DNA from 2 places in the Mesorhizobium sp. M6A.T.Cr.TU.017.01.1.1 genome. Region 1 is predicted to be linked to the other one. Evidence: predicted binding sites of a transcription regulator. Region 1 holds the regulator's gene; the other holds the start of a gene.
What was found. Region 1 encodes PhoB, which activates phosphate uptake and scavenging genes when phosphate is short. Its sites were predicted from a motif close to TGTCATNNANCTGTCAT; they were not measured.

Region 1 (3,418 bases):
ACTGGTCCAACGCCGAAGCGCTGTCAACATCAATTCTGATGGATTTTGATGTCCCTGCCGACTTTTTTCGAGCCCCGGAATAAACAATGACAGGGCCTTCTGCTTCTGCCAGTATTTGTCGGACGCTACCGACGGCTTCCGGTTCATGAGCGGCCACGGCAAGAGGGAGGAAGCAAAGGATGTCGGTTGGAATCCGTCATGACGATTTGCGTCGGCGCAACCGGGCGATGGTGATTTCGGCCGTACGCCGGGCAGGCCAGCCGTCGCGAACCGAGATCGCCGCGACCACCGGCCTCAGCCATTCGACCATATCGGCGATCTCTTCCGACCTCATCCAGGAAGGCATCCTGACCGAGAGCAAGGCGAGCGAGACCGTTTCGCTGAAACGCGGCCGGCCGCAGGTCGGCCTCAGCCTCAATCCGGAAGCGGCGGCGGTGTTGGCCGTCGTGTTGTCGCTGAATTTCCTTTCGGTCGCCGTCATCGATTATGCTGGAGAAGTGGTCGCCGAGGAACAGCGCCGGCTGGACACGCTGACCATGTCGCGCGACGAGCTGATCGACGAATGTGTCGCCATCGTCCGGCGCCGGCTCGAAGATCCCGATCTCAATATCCAAAGCGTCGCCCGCATCGCGCTGGCGATCCAGGGCATCACCGATTCCCATGCGCGCGCCATGTTGTGGTCGCCGATCACGCCGCAGACGAACATTGCCTTCGCCGACATTCTGGAACGTGAGTTCGGCATCCCGGCCATCATGGAGAACGATTGCAACATGATGGCCGTGGCGCTGCGCTGGCGCGACCCGGATCGCTACCGCGACGATTTCATCGCCATCCTGCTCTCCCACGGCATCGGCATGGGGCTGGTGCTGAAGGGCGAACTGTTCACCGGCACCCATTCCTCAGGCGGCGAATTCGGCCACATGATCCACCGGCCGGGCGGCGCGCTTTGCCGCTGCGGGCGGCGCGGCTGCGTCGAGGCCTATGCCGGCAACTACGCCATCTGGCGCAATGCAAGGCAGTTGAGCGAGAACGCCGAGCCGGTCGCCGATGTCAGCGACGCCGAGATGCGGGCACTGGCGGCCCGGGCGCGCCAGACGGACGGACCGGAGCGCGAAGCCTACCGCAAGGCCGGCGAAGCGCTCGGCTTCGGGCTCGGCAGCCTGTTCGCGTTGATCGATCCGGCGCCGGTCGCCATGGTCGGCGCCAGCGCTGCCGCCTTCGACCTGATCGAGCCGGCCCTGCGCGAGGCCATCGCTCAGACCGCCGGCGGTCAGTATTCGGGTTCGATTTCCTTCGACACCGAGCCGAACGAGCTGCCGCTGATCCGCGAAGGCTGCGCCATGCGGGCGCTGAGCTTCGTCGACCAGGAGATTTTCGCGCCGGGCGCGCAAGGGAAGTCCGGCACGGCCAGGAAGCACGTGGCCTGAATGGAAGAACGCAGCTTGAATTCAGGCAGTCTGTTCAGTCTTCCCTGATCGCATAGCCCGCGCCGCGGATGGTGCGGATGACATCGGGCATGCGGCCATTGTTGACCGCCTTGCGCAGCCGGCCGACATGGACGTCCACCGTGCGCTCGTCGATGTAGATCGTCTCGCCCCAGACATTGTCGAGCAACTGGCTGCGCGAGAACACCCGACCCGGGTGCCGCATCATGAATTCGAGCAGCCGGAATTCGGTCGGCCCGAGCCGGATCTCGCTCTTCTTGCGATAGACCCTGTGCGATTCGCGATCGAGCATGATGTCACCGACCTTCAGCACGCTGGACAGCACTTCGGGCTTGGCACGGCGCAGCAGCGCCTTGACCCTGGCCATGAATTCCGGTGTCGAGAACGGCTTGACCAGATAGTCGTCGGCCCCGGTCGAGAGGCCGCGCACCCGGTCGCTTTCCTCGCCGCGCGCGGTCAGCATGATGATCGGCAGCCGCTCGGTTTCGGGACGCACCCGAAGGCGACGGCAAAGCTCGATGCCCGAAACCGCCGGCACCATCCAGTCGAGCACCAGAAGATCGGGCACGTTTTCCTGAAGCCGGATTTCGGCCTCGTCGCCGCGCGTCACCACCTCGACCTGATAGCCTTCGGATTCCAGATTGTAGCGAAGGAGGACGCCCAGCGGCTCTTCGTCCTCCACCACCATGATGCGCGGCGCGATCATCGGCCGGTTACCCCTGTCATGTCGCCGACGCCGACATCGTCGTTTCGTCGAGCTTCGGCCGATCCGCCGGCAATTGCTGCCCGGTCACGACATAGTAGGCGTTTTCGGCGATGTTGGTGACATGATCGCCGATACGCTCGAGATTCTTGGCGCAGAACAGAAGATGCGTGCAGGCGGTGATGTTGCGCGGGTCCTCCATCATGTAGGTCAGGAGTTCGCGAAAAACCGCCGTGTATTTCACGTCGATCTTCTCGTCGGCGGCGCGCAGCTCTTTCAACGCGCCGGCGTTGCGCGACACATAGTGCTCGACCACGCCGCGGAGCTGCTCGAGAACGAGATCCGCCATCGCGTCGATACCGTGCGAGAGATTACGCGGCGTGGCGCTCTGCCCGACGGCGCTGACCCGCTTGGCTATGTTCTTGGCCAGGTCGCCGATGCGCTCGAGATCGCCGGCCATCCGGATTGCGCCAACCACGGCGCGCAGGTCTTGCGCCATCGGCTGCCGCTTGGCGATCAGCGTGATCGCGCTGTCGTCGAGTTCGCGCTGCCGCGCATCCATGATGGCGTCATCCGAGACGACGCGCTGCGCCATCGCATTGTCTGACGCAAGCAACGCGCGGATCGACGCTGCGACCATCGCGGCGGCGAGCTCGTCCATGTCGCGGATCAGCCTGTCGATGTGCTCCAATTCCTCGTCGAAAGATGCGACGGTATGTTCACCCATGATACTGTCCTCGTGCTCGAAAATTCGCCGGACCGCTTAGCCGAACCGGCCGGTGATGTAGTCCTGGGTGCGCTTGTCGTCGGGGTTGGTGAACATCTTGTCGGTCGCGCCCTCCTCGACCAGATAGCCGAGATGGAACATCGCCGTGCGTTGCGACACACGCGCTGCCTGCTGCATCGAATGGGTGACGATGACGATCGTGTAGTTCTGGCGCAGTTCGTCAATCAGTTCCTCGACACGGGCGGTGGCGATCGGATCGAGCGCCGAACAAGGCTCGTCCATCAGGATCACTTCCGGCGACACAGCGATGGCGCGCGCAATGCACAGACGCTGCTGCTGGCCACCGGAAAGGCCAGTGCCCGACTCGAGCAGGCGATCCTTGACCTCGTTGAACAGGCCGGCCTTCTTCAGGCTCGATTCGACGATGCCGTCCAACTCCGCCTTGCTCCTGGCCAGACCGTGAATGCGCGGACCGTAGGCGACGTTTTCGTAGATCGACTTCGGAAACGGGTTCGGCTTCTGGAACACCATGCCGACGCGAGC
Region 2 (3,418 bases), on a different contig from region 1:
TACCGGTCAGTAACATGATAGCTCAATCCCGCCCGTTTGGCCAGCGCTATGCTTTCGTCGTGGTCGCCGTCATTTTCCTCTGCCTGCTGATCGCGGCGGGCCTCCGTTCGGCTCCCGCCGTCATGATGCTGCCGCTGGAGGAGAGTTTCGGCTGGCGGCGCGATGTCGTCTCGCTCGCCGCGGCTATCGGCATCTTCCTCTACGGCCTGACCGGGCCGTTTGCCGCGGCACTGATGGAACGGATCGGGCTGCGCCGCACGCTGCTGGCATCGCTGGTGGTGATGTCGGGCTCGACGGCGCTCAGCCTGTTGATGACCCAGCCGTGGCACCTGCTTCTCACCTGGGGCGTATTCTCGGGCGTCGGTTCGGGCGCAGTGGCCACGGTGCTTGGCGCCACCATCGTCAACCGCTGGTTCAAGACCAATCGCGGCCTGGTGATGGGACTGATGTCGGCCTCCGCCGCCACCGGCTTGCTGGTGTTCCTGCCACTGCTCGCCGCGCTCGCCCAGTCGGGCGGCTGGAAGCCGGTCGCCATCGCCATTGCGGTGGCCACCGCTTGCCTGGTGCCGCTGGTCTATCTGCTGGTGCCGGAGCGTCCGGCGTCGATCGGCATGGTGCGCTACGGCGCTGAGCCCGACGACGTGCCGCCGGTTCCACCGGCCTCGCAGGGCAATTTTCTCACCCACACGCTCACCACGCTGCGCCGTGCCGCCGGCACCCGCGTGTTCTGGTATCTGTTCGCCACCTTCTTCATCTGCGGCTTCACCACCAATGGACTGGTCGGCACGCACCTGATCGCGTTTTGCGGCGACATGGGTATCGGCCAAGTGCAAGCCGCCGGCCTGCTGTCGCTGATGGGCATTTTCGACCTGATCGGCACGACGCTGTCGGGCTGGCTCACCGACCGCTTCGATCCCCGCAAGCTGCTCGGCGTCTATTATGCGATCCGCGGCCTGTCGCTGATCTATCTGCCTTATTCCGGCTTCTCGTCGACCAGCCTGATCATCTTCGCCGTGCTCTACGGATTGGACTGGATCGCCACCGTGCCGCCGACGCTCAGGCTGTCGAACGAGGCGTTCGGCGATCGCAGTGGGCCGATCGTCTTCGGCTGGATCGTCGCCGGCCACCAGGTGGGTGCTGCGACCGCCGCCTTCTTCGGCGGCACGATGCGTGAATTGCAGGGCAATTACGAGCTTGCCTTCCTCATCGCCGGCATGACGGCAATAGCCGCAGCCTGCATCTCGCTGTTGATCAACACCAGCCGTCCGGCCTTCGAGCCCGAACCGCAGGCGGCTTGAGCTGCGACGGCCGAGCGCTAATCTCCCCCCTTGAGGGGGAGATGGCCGCGACGCGGCCAGAGGGGGTCGGTCCGACCGGGCTCGGCCCCTTATCGCAGACGCAGGAGGTTGGCGCTTCACGCGAGACGACCCCCTCTGTCGCCTTCGGCGACATCTCCCCCTCAAGGGGGGAGATCACCTGTCCATTGTTATCAAACCTTCATGGTTTCGAGATGTGCCTGAAACATTGACGCTGGACCTTGGCGGCGACGTTCAACGCCATCCAGGAGACAGCCATGAACAAAATTTCGATGACGCGGCGCGCTTTCGTCACGTCGGCGAGCGCCTTTGGCCTCGTCGGCGCCTCGGGCCTCGCGCTTCCCTACTATTCCCGCGCCAATCAGCGGCCGGCGTTCACCCATGGTGTCCAGTCCGGCGACGTCGACGCCACCAGCGGCATGGTCTGGACGCGCACCGATCGCCCGTCGCGCGTCATGTTCGAAGTATCGTCGACGGAGAATTTCGCCAACGCCGTCCGCCTTGCGCCGCTCGATACGTCGCCGGCCAGCGACTATACGGTGAAGCGGCTGCTGACCGACCTCGCCTCGGACCAGGATATATTCTACCGGATGATTGCGGCCGATCTTGCCGACATCAACGCCGTCTCCGAGCCGATCGTGGGCCGTTTCCGCACGGCGCCGGCTTCGAAGCGTGACATCCGGTTCGCCTGGTCGGGCGACACCGCCGGCCAGGGTTGGGGCATCGACGATACAGGCATGAAGACCTATGCCACGATCGGCAAGCACACGCCCGACTTCTTCCTGCATTCCGGCGACACCATCTATGCCGACGGCGCGATGAAGGACGAGGTCGACCTGCCCGGTGGCGGCAAGTGGAAGAACAACGTCCTCATCGACGAAAAGCGCAAGGTTGCCGAGACGCTGGACGAGTACCGGGGCCAGTGGAAGTACAATTTGATGGACGGACATGTGCTGGGGCTCAACGCCATCTGCCCGACCTTCTACCAGTGGGACGACCACGAGGTGGTGAACAACTGGTCGGATTCGAAGGACCTGAGCGCCCACGACCGCTACTCGGAAAAAAACATCCATGTGCTGGCGGCACGCGCGGCACGCGCCTTCCACGAGATGACGACGATCCGCTACGAGCCGTCGGAACCGGGCCGCGTCTATCGCAAGATCGCCTACGGGCCGCTGCTCGACGTGTTCTTCCTCGACATGCGTTCCTATCGCGGCGCCAATGGCCTTGGCATGCAGGATACGATGACCCCGCAATCGCGCATTCTCGGCGAACAGCAGACCAAATGGCTGAAGCGCGAACTGGCAAACTCCAACGCGACCTGGAAAATCATCGCCGCCGACATGCCGCTCGGTCTCGTCGTCTGGAACGACGCCACCAAGAAGGCCGGCGCCGAGGCCGTCAGCAATGGCGACAATGGCCCGGCCAAGGGCCGCGAGCTGGAAATTGCCGACCTCCTTCGCTACATAAAGAACGCTGGTATCAGCAACACCGTCTGGCTGACCGCCGACGTGCACTACACGGCGGCCCACTACTACAATCCAGACAAGGCGCAGTTCCAGGACTTCAATCCGTTCTGGGAGTTCGTCTCGGGTCCGCTCCATGCCGGCACGTATGGACCCAATGATTTCGACATGACCTTCGGCCCGGAGCTGAAATTCATCAAGGCGCCAACTGCCGAGCAGGGGCAGAACCTGCCACCGTCGGCCGGCCTGCAGTTCTTCGGCCTCGTTGATATCGACGGCGCCACTGAACAGATGACTGTGCGGCTTATGGACCGCGACGACAATGAACTCTACAAGGTCGCGCTCGATCCGGTGCGATCGGCGTGAGCCAAACCATGATCCCGAAAAAGTGGGAACCGGTTTTCGGAGAAGATCATGGTCAAACAAGAAGATAGAGCCCCATCCCGATTCTGTCGGGATGGATCAGGCTCTAGTCCGGATAGCAGACGGTTGGAATCTTAGGCCAGACCGCGCTGTCGCAGCCGGCATTTTCCTGCCTCTGCTTGAAGGCGGCGCTAACCGGCCCGGTCACTACCGGGTCGACGCCATCGGGCGCATCGGCAAACAACTGCTCCGCCGAACGCGTATCGGACGGCA

Region 2: a site for PhoB is predicted at 1,485-1,501, ahead of EOB36_RS09585 (alkaline phosphatase). Genes of this name have one in related genera too.

Annotation. Positions count from the first base shown of each region.
Region 1 covers NZ_RZTA01000003.1:31,924-35,341, reverse strand. Annotated here, with positions in the region: gene EOB36_RS01550 (ROK family protein) at 180-1,427, shown strand; gene phoB (phosphate regulon transcriptional regulator PhoB) at 1,462-2,151, opposite strand; gene phoU (phosphate signaling complex protein PhoU) at 2,168-2,875, opposite strand; gene pstB (phosphate ABC transporter ATP-binding protein PstB) at 2,912-3,418, opposite strand, start outside.
Region 2 covers NZ_RZTA01000021.1:51,568-54,985, reverse strand. Annotated here, with positions in the region: gene EOB36_RS09590 (MFS transporter) at 15-1,298, shown strand; gene EOB36_RS09585 (alkaline phosphatase) at 1,574-3,148, shown strand; gene EOB36_RS09580 (hypothetical protein) at 3,252-3,418, opposite strand, start outside.